Regions from separate parts of the Kocuria sp. UBA5001 genome, predicted to be linked through region 3. Evidence: riboswitches for the same ligand, from Rfam matches in the RefSeq annotation. Region 3 holds a riboswitch; each other region holds the start of a gene.

The links. A riboswitch is a leader RNA that binds a small molecule or an ion and turns the genes downstream of it on or off. The one in region 3 is predicted to bind S-adenosylmethionine.
Region 1: it holds a riboswitch for S-adenosylmethionine, as region 3 does, so the genes downstream of both, B3G12_RS00300 (MetQ/NlpA family ABC transporter substrate-binding protein) here and B3G12_RS10195 (acyl-CoA dehydrogenase family protein) in region 3, are expected to answer to the same signal.
Region 2: it holds a riboswitch for S-adenosylmethionine, as region 3 does, so the genes downstream of both, B3G12_RS08945 (ABC transporter ATP-binding protein) here and B3G12_RS10195 (acyl-CoA dehydrogenase family protein) in region 3, are expected to answer to the same signal.

What each region holds. Positions count from the first base shown of each region.
Region 1 covers NZ_DGYR01000001.1:58,745-66,274, forward strand. The annotation lists gene ispG (flavodoxin-dependent (E)-4-hydroxy-3-methylbut-2-enyl-diphosphate synthase) at 1-132, opposite strand, end outside; gene B3G12_RS00290 (methionine ABC transporter permease) at 310-966, opposite strand; gene B3G12_RS00295 (methionine ABC transporter ATP-binding protein) at 966-2,021, opposite strand; gene B3G12_RS00300 (MetQ/NlpA family ABC transporter substrate-binding protein) at 2,018-2,902, opposite strand; SAM riboswitch class IV at 2,997-3,111, opposite strand; gene dxr (1-deoxy-D-xylulose-5-phosphate reductoisomerase) at 3,163-4,422, opposite strand; gene B3G12_RS00310 (GlsB/YeaQ/YmgE family stress response membrane protein) at 4,596-4,859, opposite strand; gene B3G12_RS00315 (solute symporter family protein) at 5,035-6,675, opposite strand; gene B3G12_RS00320 (DUF485 domain-containing protein) at 6,672-7,061, opposite strand; gene B3G12_RS00325 (hypothetical protein) at 7,225-7,530, opposite strand, start outside.
Region 2 covers NZ_DGYR01000013.1:229,842-237,371, forward strand. The annotation lists gene B3G12_RS08935 (ABC transporter permease) at 1-506, opposite strand, end outside; gene B3G12_RS08940 (aliphatic sulfonate ABC transporter substrate-binding protein) at 503-1,549, opposite strand; gene B3G12_RS08945 (ABC transporter ATP-binding protein) at 1,553-2,356, opposite strand; SAM riboswitch class I at 2,364-2,455, opposite strand; SAM riboswitch class IV at 2,596-2,710, shown strand; gene B3G12_RS08950 (LLM class flavin-dependent oxidoreductase) at 2,795-4,201, shown strand; gene B3G12_RS08955 (hypothetical protein) at 4,372-4,665, shown strand; gene B3G12_RS08960 (DinB family protein) at 4,772-5,317, opposite strand; gene B3G12_RS08965 (alcohol dehydrogenase) at 5,530-6,594, shown strand; gene cls (cardiolipin synthase) at 6,680-7,530, opposite strand, start outside.
Region 3 covers NZ_DGYR01000016.1:11,462-18,991, reverse strand. The annotation lists gene B3G12_RS10205 (CPBP family intramembrane glutamic endopeptidase) at 1-379, shown strand, start outside; gene B3G12_RS10200 (M18 family aminopeptidase) at 369-1,748, shown strand; SAM riboswitch class I at 1,812-1,903, shown strand; gene B3G12_RS10195 (acyl-CoA dehydrogenase family protein) at 2,081-3,517, shown strand; gene B3G12_RS10190 (glyceraldehyde-3-phosphate dehydrogenase) at 3,605-5,020, opposite strand; gene B3G12_RS10185 (carbohydrate kinase family protein) at 5,292-6,224, shown strand; gene B3G12_RS10180 (YbhB/YbcL family Raf kinase inhibitor-like protein) at 6,329-6,850, shown strand; gene B3G12_RS10175 (HAD-IIB family hydrolase) at 6,857-7,530, shown strand, end outside.

The sequences.
Region 1 (7,530 bases), on a different contig from region 3:
GGTCATCGACTGGACGCTGATGGGGCTCTGCGAGCCGACACCCACCGAGCCCACGCGGATCTGGCGGGTCGGGCGCCTGGGTGAGAGGACCGGCTGGGGTGCCGCCGGCATGCCGAGGTTGACCGAGGTCACGAATTTCCTCCAGGGAATTTGGCGTGCGGGGCCCGCGACACGCGCCCCGTGGGAAAGACTTCCCCCATTGTGCCCCACTCGTCCGACACGCGGCAGCCGCGCGTGACCCGCCGAACACCACGACGCCCCGGCAGCGCACAGGCTGCCGGGGCGGCGTCGGGAACTCGCGGGGGCGCCTCAGCGGCGCATGATCCTGCGCGCGAGCCAGTTGCCGAAGAACTGCACCAGCTGGACCAGGATGATGATCACGATCACCGCGGCCCACGTCACCTGGTCGTTGAAGCGCTGGTAGCCCAGGCGCAGGGCGAAGTCACCCAGGCCGCCGGCGCCGATCGCGCCCGCCATCGCGGACATGTCCGTGATGCCGATGACCAGGAACGTGTAGCCCAGGACCAGCGGGCCCAGTGCCTCGGGCAGGATCACCGTGGTGATGATCTTCCAGCGCGAGACGCCCATGGAGCGGGCCGCCTCGATCACGCCGGGATCCACCGTCATGAGGTTCTGCTCCACGATCCGCGCCACCGCGAAGGTGGCCCCGATGGTCATGGCGAAGATCGCGGCGTTGGGGCCCAGCCGGGTCCCCACCACGCTCTCCGTGAGCTTGCCGAGGGCGGCCAGCAGGATGATGAACGGGATCGGGCGCACGAAGTTCACCAGGAGGTTCAGGACGGTGAAGACCGCCCCGTTCTCCATGATGCTTCCTCGCCGGGTCACGTAGAGCCCCATGCCCACGGCCAGGCCGATGAACCCGGCCAGCACGAGGGTCACGGTGACCATGTAGAGCGTGAGCCCCGTGGCGCTCAGCAGCTGCGGTGCCAGTGTGGACCACTCCATCACTCAGCCACCTCCTCAACCTTGGTGACCGCCCGGAGGGCATCGACGGTCCGTTCGACGGCGTCCGGCGGGCCCGTGAGGGACAGCGTGAGCGTCCCGAAGGACCTGGACTGCAGGATGGAGATCCCTCCGAAGGCGATGTTGAAGCGCACGTCCGTGCGTGCTGCGTCCGAGAGCACCTCGCCGATCCGGTTCTGGTCGCGCACATCCACCATGACCAGCCGTCCCGGGTGCTCGCGGCGCAGCTTCTCGACCTCCGCGGCGTTGGGCACCGTGTGCATCACGGAGCCCACGAACTTGCGGGTGGTCTCGGCCTGCGGGTGCGCGAAGACGTCTGCGGTGGTCCCCACCTCGACCACGCGACCGCTGTCCATCACGGCCACGCGGTCTGCGATGGCACGCACCACGTCCATCTCGTGGGTGATGAGCACCACGGTGATCCCCAGTTCGCGGTTCACCCGGCGCAGCAGCGCGAGAACCTCCTGCGTGGTCTCGGGGTCCAGCGCGGAGGTGGACTCGTCCGCGAGCAGCAGCTCGGGGTTGGACGCGAGCGCCCGGGCAATGCCCACGCGCTGCTTCTGCCCGCCCGAGAGCTGCTCCGGGTAGTTGCGGGCCCGCTCGGTGAGCCCCACGAACTCGAGCAGCTCCGTGACACGTGCCCGGCGCTCCTCGGGCTTCCACCCCGCCCGGCGCAGCGGGTACTCGATGTTCCCGGCCACGGTGCGCGAGGTGAACAGGTTGAACTGCTGGAAGATCATCCCGATGTTGTGGCGCACGGAGGCGAGCTGGGTCTCCGACCGGCCGCTGACCTGCTGGCCACCGACCTCCAGGGTGCCGGACGTGGTGGTCTCCAAACCGTTGATCAGCCGCACCAGGGTGGACTTTCCCGCGCCCGAGTAGCCGATCACGGCGAAGATCTCCCCGCGCTTGACGTCCAGGGTCACACCGTCCACGGCGGTGACCTCACGGGGGCGTCGCTTGGGCCCGGTGGTGAAGACCTTGCTGACGTCGCGGAAGCTGACCAGGGTGTCCCCGGCGGCGGGGGCTGCACTCACTTGGTCTGGTCCTTCAGGTCCTGGGAGTAGCGCGTGAGGAGGTCCTTGAGCTCCTGCTGGTCCACCTTGGTGGGGACCGCGGTGCCCTTGGTCTCCTTCTTCTCGGCCTCCTGGACCTTGTCGTCGTAGTAGAACCCGGCGACCTTCTTCAGGGTCTCGTCGTCCGCGTTGGCCTCGGTGGACGCGAAGATGTTGTCGTACACCTTGGCGCTGTCCGCCGTGGGGTCGTCCTGGGCCAGCGCGGACTTGGGCTCGAGATTGGCACGGTCGAGGAAGTCGTTGTTCACCACGGAGGCGGCCACGGAGTCCATCGAGAGCACGGTCTGCTCCGCAGAGACCGGGCGCACCTTGATCTTGGACTTGTCCGTATCCACGTCCTGCTCGGTGGGGGCGATCGTGTCCTTCGTGAAGCTCACCAGACCCTGCTGCTTGAGCAGGTTCAGCGAGCGGGAGAGGTTGATCGAGTCGTTGGGAACCGCGATCTCGTCCCCCTGCTTGAAGTCGTCAACGGACTTCAGCGTCTTGGAGTACAGCCCCAGCGGGAAGATGGAGGTGGAGCCCACCGGGGTGATGGTGTCCCCGGAGTTGTTGTTGTAGTCCGCGAGGTACGCGATGTGCTGGAACCAGTTCATGTCGATGTCGCCGCTCTTCAGCGCGGGGTTCGGCTGGCTGTAGTCGCTGAAGTCCACGAACTCCACGGTGACGTCGTTCTCGGCGGCCACTTCCTTGAGGGCGTCCTGCACCGGCGTGGCCCCCACGATGCCGATGGTGATCTTGCCGTCCGCGGCCGGGTCCGTGTTGTCGGACCCGCCACCGCACGCGGTCAGGGTGAGGCCCAGGGTGGTGGCCAGAACGAGGGGAATCAGACGCTTGGTTCGCATGATCGTGCCTTTCCAGGGTCGGGAGTGGTTGCGCCGCGCAAACGGTCCCGCACTGGACGGAGGGTGCAGATCAGGCATGTGCCATTTCAGAGAAAAACCGCACTTGCCGTGATCGCATCGAATCGCGGCCGGATGGTCATCTGGGGCACCCCGCTACGGGAGAGGGTTGCCGTCCGGCCAGCCAGAGCTACGCGCCGGATCTCGTCATCCGCACAGAATCGTAGCACGCGACGTGTGACGAACCGTGACGCCCCGGGACCTCAACGGCGCCCCGCAATGCGCTCGTCCGCGACACGGCGGGCCCACTGCTCGGCGGCCAGGACGTCCTCGAGACCCGGCTGCGCGACGACGTCGTGCTCCCCCAGCACCCACTCGACCACGTCCACGATCTCCGTGAAACCCAGCTGCGAGCGGTGGAAGGCGTGGACGGCCTGCTCGTTGGCCGCGTTGAACACCGCCGGTGCCGTGCCGCCGGTGGTTCCCGCGCTCTTCATGAGCTCCACGGCGGGGAACGCCACCGGGTCCAGCGGCTCGAAGGTCCACTCGGCCGCCCGCGTCCAGTCGCACGCGGCGGCCGCGCCCGGCACACGGTGGGGCCAGCCGAGGCCGAGCGCGATGGGAAGGCGCATGTCCGGCGGCGAGACCTGCGCGAGGGTGGAGCCGTCCACGAACTGGACCATGGAGTGCACCACGGACTGCGGGTGGACGGTGACGTCGATCCGCTCCAGCGGCACGTCAAAGAGCAGGCTCGCCTCCAGCACCTCCAGGGCCTTGTTCACCATGGTCGCGGAGTTGGTGGTCACCATCACGCCCATGTCCCACGTGGGGTGGCGCAGCGCCTGCTCGGGGGTCACCTCCGCCAGCTGCGCGCGCGTCATCCCGCGGAACGGACCGCCGGAGGCCGTCAGCACCAGGCGGTCCACCTCCGCGGCCGTGCCGGAGCGCAGCGCCTGGGCGATCGCGGAGTGTTCCGAGTCCACCGGGATCAGGGCGTCCTCGAGTCCTGTGGCCGCGGCTGCGCGTTTCACGAGCGGGCCGCCGGCGATCAGCGACTCCTTGTTGGCCAGCGCCACCCGCCGACCCGCCCCGAGGGCGGCGAGCGTGGGAGCGAGTCCGATGCTGCCGGTGATCCCGTTGAGCACGAGGTCCGCGCCCTCCCACGCCGCGATCCGCTCCGCGGCGTCCGAGCCGTGCAGGATCTCGGGCACGGGCGACGACGACGCGCGGGCGGCGGCCGTGAGCGCCTCGCGCAGGCGGGCGGCGTCGTCCGCGGAACCGCTCGTACCCACGGCCCGCACCCGGAAGGCGACGGCCTGGCGGGCCAGCAGATCCAGGTTGGACCTGCCTGCAGCGAGGGCGACGACTTCGAACGGCGAGTGACCTACACCCTCCCCCGGCCTGCGCAGCCCGGCGGCCTCCGCGACGACGTCCAGGGCCTGCGTGCCGATGGAGCCCGTGGACCCCAGGATCACCAGGCGGCGGGGGGCATCCCTGGTGGCGGCGTCGAGGTCGGGGGTCATGGCGCGGGTCTCAGTCATGCCCCCAGTATCCCGCGTGCTCGGCCCCTGGCACGCACGCGGACCCGCCCGGGTGCGGACACGGCCTGGGGCACGGATACGGACCCGGGTACGGAACAAGGGCGCCACCCGGAGGTGACGCCCTTGTTCGCTGGGTCAGTGCGACCGCTGTGGACTCAGCGGCGACGGCCGGCCACGAAGCCGTAGATCAGCAGCACGATGATCGCGCCGATCACGGACGTGATGATGGTGCCGAAGCTGATTTCGTCGATACCGGCGTGCAGACCGGGAATGATGGACCCGATCCAGCCACCGAGGAACGCGCCCACGATGCCGAGGATGATGGTGACGATGATCCCGCCACCCTGCTTGCCCGGAAGGATCAGCTTGGCGAGAGCGCCCGCGATCAGACCGAGGATGATCCAGCTGAAAATGCCCATGTCTCCACCTCTAGTTACGTTTGTCACACAGGCGGGTGTCCGCTGTGATCGTGTTCAGGGAACCACCATCATTCTACTACTTGTTTCCGGCGTAAGGACACAGGTCACAGGGTGGTGTAGCACACGCTCCCGCCCTGCGGACGACAGCCGCGGAACCTGGAGGCAGCGCCCCCGGTCAGTGGTTGACGGCCTTCTCCGCGCCCACGCCGGTGAGGGAGCGAACCTCCATCTCCGCCTGCTTCACCGGATCCTCCCTGCGGCGCTCCGTGATCGAGCCGATGAACCCGAGCAGGAAGGACGCCGGGATGGAGATGATGCCCGGGTTGGACAGCGGGTAGATGGCGAAATCAGCGTCCGGGAGCATCGAGGTCTCCGAGCCGGACATCACCGGCGAGAAGACGATCAGCACCACGGAGAGGATCAGACCTCCGTACATGGACAGCACCGCCCCGCGGGTGGTGAAGCGCTTCCAGTACAGGGAGTAGAGGATCGTCGGCAGGTTCGCGGAGGCCGCAACGGCGAAGGCGAGGGCCACGAGGAACGCCACGTTCTGCCCCTGGGCGCCGATGCCGCCGAGGATCGATATCACGCCGATGATCACCACGGTGGTCTTGGCCACGCGCAGCTCCTGCCGGGGGTCCGAGTTCCCCTTCTTGATCACGGAGGTGTAGATGTCGTGCGCGAACGACGCCGACGCCGTGATGGCCAGGCCCGCGACCACGGCCAGGATGGTGGCGAACGCCACCGCCGCGATGAGACCCATGAGCACGGAACCGCCCAGTTCGTAGGCGAGCAGCGGGGCTGCCGAGTTCACACCACCCGGTGCCGACTTGATCCGGTCCGAACCGATCAGCGCAGCCGCACCGAAGCCGAGCACCAGGGTGAAGAGGTAGAACAGGCCGATCAGCGAGATCGCCCAGACCACGGACTTGCGGGCTTCCTTGGCGGTGGGCACCGTGTAGAAGCGCATCAGCACGTGCGGCAGACCCGCGGCTCCGAGCACCAGGGCGAGGCCCAGGGAGATGAAGTCGAGCTTGGAGATCTCGCTCACGCCGTACTTCAGCCCGGGCTCGAGCATCGCCGGGTTGTTGTTGGTCTCCACCGCCGCCCCGAGGATCGAGGAAAAGTTGAAGCCGAACATGGCCAGGATCCACACGGTCATCACGGCCACGCCGGTCACGAGCAGGCACGCCTTGATGATCTGCACCCACGTGGTGCCCTTCATGCCGCCCACGAGCACGTAGACGATCATGATGACGCCCACGATCACGATCACGAGCGACTGCCCGGCCTTGGAGCCGATGCCCAGCAGCAGGGAGACGAGCGCGCCCGCTCCAGCCATCTGGGCCAGCAGGTAGAAGAACGTCACGGCCAGCGTGGAGATGGAGGCCGCCACGCGCACCGGGCGCTGGCGCAGCCGGAACGAGAGCACGTCCGCCATGGTGAACTTGCCGGTGTTGCGCAGGGGCTCGGCGATCAGCAGCAGCGCCACGAGCCACGCGACGAAGAAGCCGATCGAGTAGAGGAAGCCGTCGTAGCCCTGCAGGGCGATCGCTCCCACGATGCCCAGGAACGAGGCGGCGGAGAGGTAGTCGCCCGCGATGGCCAGCCCGTTCTGCGTTCCCGAGAACGAGCGGCCCCCGGCGTAGTAGTCAGCCGCCGTGGCGGTGGACTTCGAGGCCCGGATCACCACCACGAGCGTCACGACCACGAACGAGACGAAGATGGAGATGTTGATCGCCGGGTTGCCCACGGTGGAGGTGGGTGTGTCCGCGAGCTGGACGATCGGCAGGGAAACTGCGGGGACGGCGATCATGGCCGGGCCTCCTGGGTGGTCTCAGCCCGGTGGGACTGCTGGGATTCGAGGTGCTCGCGCAGGGCGGTGGCCTGCGGGTCGAGCGTGCGGTTCGCGAAGCGCACGTAGGCGGCGGTGATGCCGAACGTGGTGACGAACTGCAGCAGGCCCAGGACGAGTCCGAGGTTGATGTTCCCGGCCACTCGCGTGGACATGAAGCCCGGGGCGTAGATGGCCAGCACCACGTAGAGCAGGTACCAGACCAGGAACGCCACCGCGAGGGGGAAGACGAACGAACGGTGGGTGGAGCGCAGCCGCTGGAACTCTGTCGAGCGCTGCGCTGCGGGGAAGTCGATGCCGGTCGTGGCGACGGAGCCGTTCGGATCGACAGGGGGCGTGGACGCCATTGTGTGCCTCCTTGTGTGATGAGGAACACAGTACGGTCTGTGTATCCAAAGACACAGTGGCGCCGGTCAATGATGCAAAAAATCCGCGATATGACGCGGATTAGTTAGGGGACCTCACTAAATCACCAACATCTGTGTATACACAGATGCCGGGGGCGTCCGGTCACGCGCGGGTGCGCAGGGCCAGCACGAACTCCACCGCGCGGTCCAGGAACGCGTCCACCTGCTGCTCCTCGTAGCAGCGCTGCCCCTGCGCGGAGCGGAAGACCGCCTCCCGCAGCATCCGGGGGTCCACCTCCGGCGCGCTGCGCAGCTGCTCCACGAGCCGGTCGCACAGCACGTCCACGTCCGCCACGGCGTAGCCGGGCGTGCGGTGCGTGGCGGGGCGCCGGAAGCGCTGCGTCCGGGGCCGGTTCAGCCGGCCGAGCAGCAGCTCCCCCAGCAGCTCCACGTGCTCGTCCCAGCGGGC
Region 2 (7,530 bases), on a different contig from region 3:
CCAATCCCGATCCACAGCAGCAGCAGCGGAACCCAGGCCAGGGACGGTACCGCGCGCAGGGCTCCGACGGTGGGCCCGGCGAGGATCCGCGCCCACGGGGAGAGTCCCACCAGGGCGCCGACGGCGAGGCCCAGGGCGCTGCCGAGCATGAATCCTACGACCACGCGCTGGGTGGAGATCCCCACGTGCACCCACAGGTCACCGCTGCGCAGCAGCTCCCACCCGGCGCCGAGGACGGCCGAGGGCTGCGGGAGCTGCACAGGGGAGTAGAAGCCGTTCGTGGACAGGAGGTGCCACACGAGCAGCAGCAGGACGGGCAGCACCAGTCCGAGCAGGGCGACCGTGAGCCGGGTGCGCGGCACGGAACCTGCCCGTCGACGTCGTGGGGGCAGCGGACCGGAGCCTTCGTGCTCGGCGGCGGGCACCGTGCTCGCGTTCGCGCCGCCGAGGGGTTCGCCGGTCACCTCGTCCAGGGTCGTGCTTCCGGAGGTGGAGTGCGTGCTCATGGGGCGTTCCCTTCGATGGCCCGGGCCGCGGCGTCGGCGTCCGCGCTCTGTGCGTAGTGCTGCTCGACAATCCCCGCGAGGGCGTCGTCCACATCCTGCTGCGAGGGCACGTCCCCCGAGTCGACGAGGATCGGGCCCACCTCCCGCAGCACGGCGAGCTGCTTCTCGCCGGGGACGGGGTCGATGTCCAGGTGGGTGCGGTGCCACACACGGGTGGCGGTGTCGAGGTCGATCTTCGCCGCTTCCGCGAGGACCTCGATCCCCTCGTCACGGTGCCGCGCCGCCCAGGAGCGGGCATAGGCGTAGGTGTTCACCACGTCCTGGGCGCCGGTGGGGTTCAGCCGCAGGAAGACCTCGCGGACGTTGAGGAAGCCGTAGGTGTTGTACTCGAGTTTGCGGTGGAACAGCACGTCGCCGTTCTGCTCGGACGCCGCCATGATCGGGTCCAGCCCGGACCAGGCGTCCACCCGGCCGGAGTCCAGGGCCGTGCGCCCGTCCGCGTGCTGGAGGTTCGTCACGGTGACGTCCTCCGCGCTCATCCCCGCAGCCTTCAGGGACTGCAGCAGGAAGAAGTAGGGGTCCGTCCCCTTGGTGACGGCCACGCTCTTGCCTGCGAGGTCAGCGATGGCGCGCACGGGCGAGGCCGCCGTGCGCACCAGGGCAGACCACTCGGGCTGGGAGAAGAGGCTGATGGTCTTGATCGGGGAGCCGTTGGCCCGTGCCAGCAGCGCGGCCGAGCCGGCGGTGGAGCCGACATCGACCACGCCCGCGCGCAGGGACTCGTTCGCCTTGTTCGACCCGGCCGAGTAGACCCAGGTGACGCTCTGGCCGTGCTCGGCGGCAACCTTCTCGAGCCACCCCTTGGACTTGATGATCAGTGACAGCGGGTTGTACGTGGCGTAGTCCAGGTAGATCTCGTCCGCGGAGCCGCCGGCCACGCCGCGTCCGGGGCCCTCCCCGGCCATGACGCAGCCGCTCAACGGCAGCGCCAGGGGGGAGAGGGCGGCGGCACGCAGCACGCCCCGGCGTGAGACGACGGGCACCCCTCAGCGCTCCACACCGAGCAGGCGCAGCAGGTGGGTGCGCATGGCGGTGAGGCGGGTGTCGTCCCGGGAGCGCGGGCGGGCCTGATCCGGGGCGAGCACCTCCGCCACCGTGGCCGGGCTCGTGGGGGTCTCTCGGGTCAGGACGACCACGCGGTCGGAGAGGACGAGCGCCTCCTCGACGTCGTGCGTGACCATCAGGACCGTTGTCGGATCCGCCCGGTGCACCTGCAGCAGGAGGTCCTGCATGCGGATCCGGGTGAGGGCGTCCAGCGCGCCGAAGGGTTCGTCCAGCAGCAGCACCCGGGGGTTGCGGGCCAGCGCACGGGCCAGCGACGCGCGCTGCGCCATGCCGCCCGAGACCTCTCCGGGGCGGTGGCCCGCGTGGTGGGTCAGCCCCACGAGATCCAGCAGCTCGGCCACCCGGCGTCGGCCAGTGCCGCTCGGGGTTCTCGCGGGCAGGCCGAGTTCCACGTTCTTCGTGATCGTGCGCCAGGGCAGCAGCCGCGGCTCCTGAAAGCCGACGGCGCAGCGCGGGTCGATCCCGGAGACGACGTCGTCGTCGATCCGTACCGCGCCGGACGTGGGGGCGCTGAGGCCGCCCACCGCGCGCAGCAGCGTCGACTTCCCGCAGCCCGAGGGGCCCAGGACGGTGACGATCTCTCCCGGCTCGACCCGGAAGGAGACGTCCGTCAGGACGGGCTGCTCGTACCGACCGTCGCGGGAGGGGAAGGACTTGCCCAGGTTCTCGAACGAGACCGCCGCGGCGTCGAGGGCGGTGTCCGGGCGTGTGAGGACATGACGCAACTCATCAACTCCATCGTTCCTGGCATTAGCACCTTGCCCGCGTGGGGCCGGTTGCTGCGACGTCGACGAGCCAGGTCTCTCAGCCGCTCCGGATGGGAACGCCCTCATTCAACGGTTGCCCGGAGCGGTGATGCAAGTCGGTGTGAGACAGCCCACGGGGATCGGTGGTGCGCGGGGTCACGCGGCGTCACGTGGAGCTTCGCCTGCTGAGGGAGCGTGGTTAGACTCTGGATCGAGACGATCACGAGTTCCGACGTTCAGCCCTGGCTTGTCGGACGGCAACCCTCTCCCGTAGCGGGGTGCCCCAGGTGAGGATCGGGCCGCATGGCACACCGCATGCGGCAAGTACGGCGCCGCACACGCGCGCGCTGGACCCGCAGATGGCCGCCGCGGGCGGTGCACGGGGTGCGGGTTGCGTCAACTTCAAGGAACCGGCACATGAGCAAGCGGATCTCCGTCAACGCATTTGACATGACCTGTGTGGACCACCAGAGCTTTGGCCTGTGGCGGCACCCGCGGTCCCGGGCCACCGAGTACAACACGCTCGAGTACTGGACGAATCTGGCCCGGCTGCTGGAGAAGGGGAAGTTCGACGCACTCTTCCTGGCGGACGTCGTCGGGATCTACGACATCTACCGCAACTCCGCGGCACCGGCCGTGCGGGACGGCGCGCAGGTCCCGGTCAACGACCCGTTCATGCAGGTCTCGGCCATGGCCGCCGTGACGGAGCACCTGGGCTTCGGCGTCACGAGCGCAGTGACCTACGAGCAGCCCTACACCCTCGCCCGGAAGTTCGCCACGCTGGACCACCTCACGCGCGGGCGCGTGGGCTTCAACGTGGTCACCTCCTACCTGCCCTCCGCCGCTGAGAACCAGGGGCTGCCGCGCCAGATCGAGCACGACCAGCGCTACGAGATCGCGGAGGAGTTCCTGGACGTGTGCTACAAGCTCTGGGAGGGCTCGTGGGAGGACGACGCCGTGGTGAAGGACCGCGAATCCGGGGTCTACGCGGACCCCACCAAGGTGCACCCCATCCGGCACGCCGGCGAGCACTTCACGGTTCCCGGGGCCGGGCTGACCGAGCCGTCCCCGCAGCGCACGCCGCTGATCTTCCAGGCGGGTGCATCCTCGCGCGGGCAGGCGTTCGCCGGGCGGCACGCGGAGGCGGTGTTCATCGGCGGCACCCGCCCGGACCTCACCCGGTACATGACGGACAAGATCCGCGAGCAGGCGCAGGCCCAGGGCCGGGACCCGGAGGACGTGAAGATCTACGCGATGCTCTCCGTGGTGGTCGCGGACACGGATGAGGAGGCCGCGGAGAAGTACCGTGACTACCTGCAGTACGTGGACCTGGAGGCGTCCCAGGCGATCATCGGCGGCTGGTCCGGCGTGGACCTCTCCCAGTTCCCGGAGGACGAGGCCCTGAACTACATCAAGACCGACTCCATCCAGTCCTTCCTCACCCCGTTCACCCTCCAGGCGAAGGACAAGCGGTGGACGCGCGAGGAGATCGCCAAGCACTGCGCCCTGGGCGGGATGGGCGCCGTGATCGTGGGCTCTCCGTCCACCGTGGCGGACGAGCTGGAGCGCTGGGTGGACGAGGGCGGCCTGGACGGCATCAACCTGGCCTACCACGTGAGCCCGGGCTCCTTCGAGGACTTCGTGGAGTACGTGGTCCCCGAACTGCAGGCCCGCGGCCGCTACCGCACCGAGTACGAGGGCTCCACCCTGCGCGAGTCCCTCTACGGAGCCGGCCAGGACCGCGTGAAGGACACTCACCCCGCCGCGGCCTACCGGGGCGCGTTCGCGGACGCGTGCTCCGTGGCCACGGCCAGTTCCCGCTGAGCGGCGGCCCGGGACGCAGGGAGGACGACGCCGCACGGCCGGGTTGCCGGGGCACCCCACTCGGGTGGGACAACGGCCCGTTTCCCGCCCGGGGTCCGCGCCGCCGGGGCCCTGTTCCGGACGGCACTAGTTCCGGACGGTGCCGCAGCGGGCGGTGCAGGGTGGCGGGCGTGCGCGCGGACCGGGCAGAGCGGATGCCGGAGGGCGGCGTGGTGATGCTCGCGTTCCAGGCGATGGACCGCGGTCGGGCGGTCGTCTCCTTTGACCACGCCGTGGGCCCGGCCTGGCGCTGGCACCCCGAGGTGATGGCGGACCACCTCCTGCGGGCCGGCTTCCGCGAGGTCTGGCACACCATGAGCCGCCCGGACGAGGGCCACCGCTTCCCAGAGTGTCACCTGCTGGCGGTACGCAGCCTGGAACCGATCCCACAGGATCCGGTGAGCTGCGGCTGCCGAGTGGAGTGACGGTGGCCCGCCCGGCTCGTGACTGACCCGTGCGACCGCCATCCCGACACCGAGTGGCGTGGCCCGGGCTCGTGGGTCGGCCCAGGCGCCGTCGGTCGCAAGGACCTCACTCCCCGACGGCGCCATCGATCGCCTCCCGCAGCAGGTCTGCGTGGCCGCAGTGGCGCGCGTACTCCTCGACCATGTGCGTGAGCACCCACCGGGCGTTCATGTCCCCGCGGAGGGGACGGGCCACGAGCGCGTCCATCGGGTGAGCGTGCTCCGCGGCGAAGTTCTCCCACCGCTGCCGGGACTGCTCCACAGCGGCGGCCCAGTGCGTTCGCAGGGCGTCCCCGCCCGCCTCGGAGGCGGAGTCCCAGTCCCAGTCCGGGTCCTTCTCCCACTCCACGGCGTCCCACGGGGAGCACTGCCGCTGCCCGCTGAGCACGTAGCAGAACCAGTGGTCCTCCACGTAGGTGAGGTGGCGGAGCATGCCGCCCAGGGTCATGGTGCTGGGCAGGGGACGTTCGTGCAGCTGCGCCGTGCTGAGCCCCTCGGTCTTCCACGCGACCGTAGCGCGCAGGTATTCCAGGAACCCCAGCAGGGTGGCGGTCTCGTCGCCCTGCTGGGGTGGTTCGGATCGGTGGGTCGTGTCCGTGGGTGTCTCGTCCATGGGGTCACGCTAGACCTTCCCGTAGCTCGGTCTGCCGGAAGGCCCACCACGGGCCGGCGGGTGCGACGTCGTCGTGCGGGCCCCGGTGGCCCGTCACCTGGCAGTGCGGCGAGCCCCGGCGCACCGGTTCGGCATCCGGGTGGTGCGGCCTAGAATTATGGTGAGGCTCACACTGCGAGTCGCACGAACGCAACTGCTACGAAGGAGTAGCCATGAAGGTTTTCGCCCATGCCGAGCCCGGTGCCCCGGCGGAGGAGATCGAGCTGGAGAAGCCCCAGCTCACGGGTTCCGAGGTGCTGATCCGCGTCACGAACTCGGGGGTGTGCCACTCGGACGTCCACGCTCAGGACGGGTACTTCGACCTGGGCAGCGCGGGGCGTCGCGAGCTGACCGCCTCGGGCGCGCAGTACCCGGTGGTGCTGGGCCACGAGATCGTGGGAGAGGTGGTGGAGGTGGGCCCGCAGGCCACGGTGCAGCCGGGGGACACCAAGTACATCGTCTACCCCTGGGTCGGGTGCGGTGAGTGCCAGGCCTGCCAGGAGGACCGCGAGAACTACTGCAGCGGCGCCAAGCGCAACCTCTCGGTGGCACTCAACGGCGGCTACGCGGAGGAGGTCCTGGTTCCAGGGGACCGCTACCTGGTGCCGCTCGGGGACATCGAGCCTTCCTTCGGTGCCACGCTGGCCTGCTCTGGGCTGACGTCCTACTCGGCCATCCAGAAGATCATCCCGGTCCCCGCGGACAAGCCGGTTGCGGTCATCGGCGCCGGTGGTGTGGGGCTCATGACCATTGCGCTGCTCAAGGCACTGGGCCACGAGAACATCGTGGCGGTGGACATGAGTGAGAAGGCACTGGAGAACGCCACCGCAATGGGTGCCACGGCAACCGTGGTAGCGGGTGGCGAGGCCCTCCACAAGGACATCGTGGCGGCCGGCGGGGAGAAGATCGCCGCGGCCATCGACCTGGTCAACAACGGGGACACCTCCAGCGCCGCCCTGTTCGCCCTGGCCAACGGCGGCACCCTGGTGAGCGTGGGGCTGTTCGGCGGCCAGTTCACGTTCCCCACCGCGCTCGTGGCGTTCAACCTGCTGAACATCCGCGGCAACTTCGTGGGCAGCCTGCCCGAGCTCAAGGAGCTTGTGAAGCTCGCCCAGGACACGGATCTGCCCAGGCCGCCCATCACGGAGCTCCCGCTCACCGCACAGGAGGTCAACTCCGCGCTGGACGGCCTGCGCAACCGCACGTTCAACGGCCGCACGGTGCTCGTGGCCTCCTGAGCCGTCGCGGCGCGGGCGCCGCACTACGAGGACAACGACGCCGCCGCCACCCGGCTACCCCGGGTGGCGTCGTCGTAGTACCACCTCAGAGCAGCCCGGAGGTGAGGCGGCAGACGTTCTCCACGAACTTGCGGCCCAGGGGCCGCTTCTCCCAGACGCCGAGGTCCAGGCGCGTGGAGTGCGCGGTGAACTGCTCCACGATCCGCTCCATCCGCTCGCGGAACCCGTGGTCCACGATCATCACGGAGACCTCGAGGTCCAGCGCGAACGAGCGCTCGTCCATGTTGGAGGAGCCGATCACCGAGACGATGTCGTCCACCAGCACGAACTTGGCGTGCAGCACGGTGGGGGAGCTGTAGCGGTGGATCTGCACCCCGGCGCGCGCGAGCTCCGAGTAGTAGGAGTTCTGGGCGTGCTGCGCGAGGAACTGGTCCGAGGTCTCACCCACGAACAGTTGGATCCGCACCCCCGCCTGGGCCTCCGTGGTGAGCGCGTGCAGCAGGGACTCGTCCGGTACGAAATACGGGCTGGAGATCACCACGCGGTGGTTGGCGTTGTAGATCAGGTGGTTGAACAGCCGCAGGTTGTTCTCGGTCTCGAATCCGGGCCCGGAGGGCACCACCTGCGCGAACATGGGCCCGGAGGCCTGCTCCAGGGCGGCGGGGGACTCGTCCAGCAGCAGGTCGTCGGTCTCCGAGTACCAGTCCGAGACGAACACCGCGTTGAGCTCTGTGACCACGGCGCCGGTACCCCGGATCATGAGGTCCTTCCACTGCCGTCCCTTCCGCACGTTCTTCGACTTGTTGTACGAGCGGTGGATGATGTTCTGCGAACCGGTGTAGGCCACCTGCCCGTCCACGACCAGGATCTTGCGGTGGTTGCGCAGGTCCGGGCGCTGCCACTCCCCGCGCCACGGGCGGATGGGGAGCATCCGCC
Region 3 (7,530 bases):
CGTGGTCTTCGAGGTCATCCTCAACGGCGCGTACCTGGCGATCGTGTTCTGGCTCGTGCGCCGTCGCCCGGCGCTGGCCGTGACGCGCACCGTGATCCTCCCTCCGCCGCCGGCACCGCCGCGCATGCCCGACCTGCACGCCCGCCCCGCGGCGATCGCCGCGGACTCCTCGGGCATGGCCGCCTACGTGCTCAACCCCATCACCCAGACCTACATGACGCTGCCGCCGCAGTACGGCCCCTACTCGGTCCGCGACGCCGAGGGGCGCTACGTGGGCGTGCTGGACACGCGCACCTCGCAGGGGCAGCCGCAGCTGGCGCCCCCGGCGGACCGGGGCCGCCCGGAGAGCCCCTCCTACACTGGGGTCCATGACGAATAGATCGCCCGTGAGCTCCCCGTCCGCCGCCGACGCCGCGACGGGCTCCGCCCCGGAGACCGCCTTCGCGCGTGGTCTGGGGGAGTACGTCACCGCCTCGCCCAGCCCGTTCCACGCCGTCGCCACGGCCGCCGCCGCGCTGGAGGGCGCCGGGTTCACGCGCCTCTCGGAGGCCGAGGCCTGGCCGGAAGGCTCGGGGGGCCGCTACTACGCGGTGCGCGATGGCGCCCTGATCGCCTGGGTGCTGCCGTCCCGTGCCGCGGCCGGCGCGGGCTACCGCGTGCTGGGCGCCCACACCGACTCGCCGGGCTTCAAGCTCAAGCCCCGCCCCACCACCGTCTCCCACCGCTGGTACCAGGCCGGGGTGGAGGTCTACGGCGGCGCGCTGCTGAACTCATGGCTGGACCGGGACCTGCGCTTTGCCGGGCGTCTCGTGGTACGAGGGGAGAACGGGCCCCGCGAGGTGCTGAGCGCCACCGGGCCCGTTGCCCGGATCCCGCAGCTGGCCATCCATCTGGACCGCAGCGCCAACGAGGCCCTCACCCTCGACAAGCAGCGCCACACCCAGCCCGTGTGGGGCGTGGGGGACGCGCAGGACGCGGACGTGCTGGCGGTGCTCGCGCAGGCCACGCACGCGTCGTCGTCGGCCGGTGACCAGGCGTTTGGGACTGTGGCGCCCGAGGACATTCTGGGCTACGACATCACCGTGGCGGACACCCAGGCTCCCGAGCTCATCGGAGCGCAGTCCAACCTGCTCGCGAGCGGGCGGCTCGACAACCTGACCTCGGTGTACGCGGGACTGCGTGCCATGACCGAGCACGTGGAGGAGCTCGAGGCCGCCCCGCACGTGAGCATCCTGGCAGCGTTCGACCACGAGGAGGTGGGCTCCGAGACCCGTTCGGGCGCGGGCGGACCGTTCCTCGAGGACGTCCTGGAACGCATCGCGGCCGCCCGCGGGCAGTCGCGGGAGGAGCACCTGCGGGAGATCGCGGGCTCCGTGTGCCTCTCCTCGGACGCCGGGCACCTGGTGCACCCCAACTACGAAGGCCACCACGATCCGGTCAACACGCCTGAACCTGGTCGCGGGCCCCTGCTGAAGATCAATGCGAAGCAGCGCTACACCACGGACGCCGTGGGTGCCGCGCTGTGGGCCGGGATCTGCGAGGACGCCGGGATCGACTACCAGGAGTTCGTGGCGAACAACGACATCCCGTGCGGTTCGACCATCGGACCCATCACGGCCACCCGGCTGGGGATGCGCACGCTGGACGTGGGCGTGGGGCTGCTGTCGATGCACTCGGCTCGCGAGCTCGTCCACACCGGGGACCTGTTGGCGCTGAACGTGGCGGTTGCGAGCTTCTGGCGGGGCTGAGCCGGTCACGGGAGGACACGCGCGTTGACACCCTCGCGGCCCGCGTGATGGATTGAGCACGTAACGCCATCCAGAGCGGCCGAGAGACGTGGCTCGTCGACGCCGCAGCAACCGCCCGTGTCACGGGCCGGTGCTCCCACCACGGCCGATGGACAGTGCCATGCTCCGCTGACCGGTTCGGTGACCGTCGCCTCTCCCGCGGTGGGCGACGTCCGCGCCCCGCGTGCGCGGACGTCGCCCGGGGGAGGCCCGCGCCGCCGCACGGTCCCGGGCGCGTCCCGGCCGAGGGGCACGGCGCGCGGCGCGGATCCGACGCAGGGAGCCGTCAGCGCATGAGCACCACCCAGACCACCGAATCCCCCCGCACCCGGGCCCGCGAGAGCGCAGTACGGGAGGTGGCGCAGGAGGTCGCCGCAGCCACCGCGCTGCGGGAGGCCGCCGCCGCCGGGGCCTTCGGCACGGGAAGCACCCGCTCCGGCGGCGTCGTCCCCGGGGCATTCGCGGGCGGCGTTCCCGGCGGCTCCGCGGACAGCGACCGCGCCACGGGGTTCCCGCCCGCGGGCGAGATCCCCACGCAGGAGCTGCTGCAGGTCTTCCGCCCCGTGTTCGCGCGGATCGCCGCGCGCGCGGTGGCCCGCGAGCAGGACCACGAGTTGCCGTTCGAGTGCTTCGGGTGGCTCAACGCGCTGCGGTTCGGGGCGCTGACCCTGCCGGTGGCCCGGGGCGGCTACGGCGCCACGCTTGCGCAGACGGTGGAGCTGCTCGTGGAGCTCGCCGCCGCGGACTCCAGCGTGGCCCACGTCTACCGTTCCCACCTGGGCTTCCTCGCGAGCCTGGGTGCGGGCGAGGCGGACGTATGGTTCCCGCGCATTGCCGCGGGCGAGACCGTGGGCAACGCCGCCACCGAACGCTCCGGCGCCGCGCTGGGGACCGCCGCCACGAGCCTGGCCCGATCGGAGCAGGGCGGCAGCTGGGAGCTCAACGGCACCAAGTACTACTCGACCGGGTCGATCTTCTCGGACTGGATCCAGGTCACCGCGCAGATCCCCGGCCAGCAGGCCCGATCCCACGCGCTCGTGGGCAGCGACTGGGAGGGCGTGGAGATGGTGGACGACTGGGACGGCTTCGGCCAGCAGCTCACCGGCACGGGCACCACCCACTTCCGCGGCGTCGTGGTGCCTGCGGAGAATGTGCGGAACAGGGACGGGCGCAGCACGCAGGAGACCGCGGTCTTCCAGCTGGTGCTGCTCTCGGTGGAGGCGGGCATCGCGGGGGCCGCCGCGACCGCCGCCGTGGACCTGGTGCGTGCCAGGACCCGCGGCTTCAACACGGGCAACGGCGCGGTGACCCGTGAGGACCCCCAGGTGCTGCAGCGCGTGGGCGAGCTCAGTGCCCAGGCGGCCGCCGCGCGGGCGATCGTGCTGCAGGCCGCGCGCGAGGTCGACGCCGCCGTGGGGGTGCTCGGCCAGGAGCCCCGAATCACCGATCCCGAGGAGCTGACGAACGCGTGCGAGCTCGCCGTGGCCCAGGCGCACGTGGTGGTTCCCGGGCTGGTCAAGGACGTCACGGACGGAATCTTCGACGTCCTGGGTGCCTCGGCGGTGTCCTGCTCCAAGGCGCTGGACCGGTTCTGGCGCAACGCCCGCACCGTCGCCACGCACAACCCGGTGATCTACAAGGCGCGCATCGTCGGGGACCACCGCGTCAACGGCACGCCCATGTTCGGGGTCAACGCGATCGGTGAGGTCCGCGGCTCCGCGACCTCCTGACACGCCACCGACGACGACGCCCGGTGGCCCTCCGCGGGGGGAGGTCACCGGGCGCCGTTGTGCCGGGGCAGCGCCCCGGGAGGCCTGCTAGGGCAGCTGCAGCATGGAGATGTCCGCCATGCGGGCCATCACGCGCACCACCTGGCACGAGTAGCCGAACTCGTTGTCGTACCAGACGTAGAGGACCACGGAGCTGTTGTTCACGATGGTCGCGAGACCGTCCACCACGCCGGCGCGGCGGGAGCCCACGAGGTCCGTGGACACGACGTCCGGGGAGTCCACGTAGTCGATCTGCTTGCGCAGGGGCGAGTTCAGGGACATGTCCTTGAGGAACGCGTTGACCTGGTCCTTGTCCGCCGGGGCGTTCTCCAGCTGGAGGTTCAGGATGGCCATGGACACATCCGGGGTGGGAACGCGGATCGCGTTGCCCGTGAGCTTGCCCTGCATCACGGGCAGGGCCTTGGCCACGGCCTTCGCGGCGCCGGTCTCGGTGATCACCATGTTCATGGCGGCGGAGCGGCCGCGGCGGTCGCCCTTGTGCCAGTTGTCGATCAGGTTCTGGTCGTTCGTGTAGGAGTGCACGGTCTCCACGTGTCCCTGGACGATCCCGTACTCGTCGTTGAGCACCTTGATGACCGGGGTGATCGCGTTCGTGGTGCAGGACGCCGCGGAGAGGATGGTGTCCTCCGGGGAGATGTCCTTGTCGTTGACGCCGCACACGATGTTCTTCATGTCGCCCTTGCCGGGGGCGGTGAGCAGCACCTTGCCCACGCCCTTGGCCTGCAGGTGCTGGGAAAGGCCCTCCTCGTCACGCCACACGCCCGTGTTGTCGACCACCAGGGCGTCGTGGATGCCGTACTCGGTGTAGTCGATCTCCGAGGGGGAGTTCGCGTAGATGAACTGGATCGGCACGCCGTTGGCAGTGATCACGTTGTTCTCCTCGTCCACCGTGATGGTGCCGTCGAAGGAGCCGTGCACCGAGTCGCGGCGCAGCAGCGAGGCGCGCTTGACGAGGTCGTTTCCGGGCTTCTGGCGCACCACGACGGCGCGCAGGTTCAGGCCCGTGCCGTCGTTGCGGTTGAGCAGAATGCGCGCGAGCAGCCGGCCGATGCGGCCGAAGCCGTAGAGCACCACGTCCCGGGTCTCGGCGTCGTTGCTGCCGTGCTGGCCCACGGCGGGGGCGAGCGCCTCGCGCAGGTGAGCGGCCAGGTCCGTGGCACCGGAGTCCGTGAAGCCCTGGTACAGCTTGGCGACGTCCACGTTGCAGGCGCCCAGGTCCAGGCCGCCCAGGGCCACGACTATCTCCACCGTCCTGTCCAGGGGCAGCTCCTCGCCCAGGATGCGGCGCGCGAAGCGGTGGACCTTGATGATGTCCGTGACGGACTTGTGCACCAGGGAGCGCCCGAACACGGTGGTGACGACCTTGTTGTTGCGGTGGAGCTGCCCCACCAGGGGGACCAGCTGCTCGGCGAGGGCTTCTCGTTCGGACCAGGTGGCGCTCATGAGCAACCTTCTTCCTCGGCCCGGGACGTCGTCGTCCGGGCCGTCTTGGAGTCGCGCGACAGTGCGCGGACTGGCGGGGTGGCGCGCCTCGTGAGCGGCGCTGCTCGTCGCCGCCCAGTTTACGGGTCCGCGGGGGCGGCCCCGATCTGTGCCGCAGGATGACGCCGCCGCCCGAGCGCGACGTCGTGGACGTACGCCCCGCACATGTCGTGCCGGTGTGTGCGGTCCTCCGCAGCCGGGTCACGCGCACCCCCTTTGCTACCGTGGTGCCATGTTGACGGTGATCGGCGAGGCCCTCGTGGACGTGGTGTCCCGCAGCGGCGCAGAACCCCGCGCACACGTGGGCGGAAGCCCCATGAACGTGGCCGTGGGACTCGCCCGGCTGGGCCAGGAGGTCCAGTTCCTGGGCCGCTACGGGCAGGACGACTACGGCCACCAGGTGGTGGAGCACCTGCGCAGCAACGGTGTGGCGCTGCCGTTCGAAGCGGACGCCCGCCCCACCTCCGTGGCCCAGGCGAACCTGGACGAGCACGGTGCGGCCACCTACGACTTCCAGCTGGACTGGTCCCTGGACGTGGACACCGCGCGGATCGACGAGCTGCTGGACGGCACCTCGCTGCTGCACGTGGGCTCGATCGGCGCGATGCTCGAACCCGGCGCCACCGTCGTGGGCGAGGCCGTGGAGCGTGCGCAGCGCACCGCTCTGGTCTCCTACGACCCCAACTGCCGCCCCACGATCATCCCTGACTCCTCCGACGCGCGTGCCCGGGCGGAGCGCATCGTTGCGCTGTCACACGTGGTCAAGGCCTCGGACGAGGACCTGCTGTGGCTCTACCCGCACCGCAGCATCGAGGAGACCGCGCGCGCCTGGCTCAAGGCCGGGCCCCGTCTCGTGGTGGTCACCCGCGGCGCCCAGGGCCCGTGGGCCGTGAGCCGCGGCACCGGGCGCGACGGCGTGTCCGTCCCGGCCGCGCACGTCACCGTCGCGGACACCGTGGGTGCAGGGGACTCCTTCATGGCGGCGCTGCTCTCCGCGCTCGCGGACCGCGAGATCCTGGGTGCCTCCGCGGTCACGTCCCTGGAGGAGCTGGGTGCCGACGAGGTCACCGGGCTGCTGCTCTACGCGGCGGCCGCCGCCGGGGTCACTGTCTCCCGGGCCGGCGCGGACCTGCCCACGCGCGAGGACCTGCCCGTCACCTCCTGACCCGCCAGGCCCACCAGAGCGCACCGTGTGCGGGCCCCACACCGCTGGGCTCCGCCCCGCCCGGTCATCAGAAGCCCGATCCGCACGACGAGAGGAACACCGTCATGTACGACCGCCACCCCTACGCCGACCTGCCTGAGCTCCCCGAGTTCACCGTGACGTCCACGGACGTGACCGAGGGCGCCACGTTCGCCATGCCCCAGGTTTCCGGGGTCATGGGCGCCGGTGGAGAGGACATCTCCCCGCAGCTGTCCTGGAGCGGCGCCCCGGAGGGCACGAAGTCCTACGTGGTCACGATGTTAGACCCGGACGCCCCCACCCCCAGCGGGTTCTGGCACTGGTGCCTGTCCAACATCCCTGCGGACGTGACAGAACTGGCGACCGGGGCGGCGTCGAATCCCCCGAAGGGCGCCGTGACGCAGCGCAACGACGGCGGCACGGACGAGTACCTGGGTGCAGCCCCGCCCGAGGGCCACGGCCCGCACCGCTACATCATCTGCGTGACCGCGGCGGACGTTGCCGAGCTGGAAGTTGACGAGACCTCGAGCCCCGCCGTGGTGAACTTCAACCTCTTCACGCACGCTATCGGGCGGGCGTTCCTCACGCCCGTCTACGAAGTGGCCTGAGCGCGCGTGCCGGAGCACACGGGGCTTTCCGCACCGCCCGTCCGTCTGATCGCGAGCGACCTGGACGGGACGGTGCTCGGTCACGACTTCCGCTTCCGGCCCCGAACCGTCGCGGCCATCACCGCCGCGAGGGACGCCGGGATCCAGGTGGTCTTTGTGACCGGGCGCCCCTCGCGCTGGCTGCACCCACTGCACGAGCAGCTCGACGACGTCGGCGTGGTCATCTGCTCCAACGGCGCGGTGATCTACGACCCGGGGACCGAACGGATCCTGGAGGCGAGCGTGTTCGACGTGGCCCAGGCGCTGCCCGTGCTCGAGGACATCTCCCGAGCCTGCCCCGGCTCGCTGTTCGCCGCGGAGACCCTGGACACCGTGCACACGGACCTCGGCTGGTCCCGCACCGACCGCATGGAGGTCGAGGGCATCACGGAGGCCCCGCTCGCCGAGTCCCTGACCCCGGGCACCGAGGTGGTCAAGCTGCTGGCCAAGCTGGACGATGCCGATCCCGCCGCGTACTTCGAGCGCGTCAGGGAGATCGTGGGGGACCGGCTGTCCGTGACACACTCCGTCGCGGCCGCCCCGCTCGTCGAGATGGGTCAGCGCGGCTTGACCAAGGCGCGGACGCTCGAACGCTTCGCCGCCGAGCTCGGCGTCTCCAGCGCCGAGGTGATGGCCTTTGG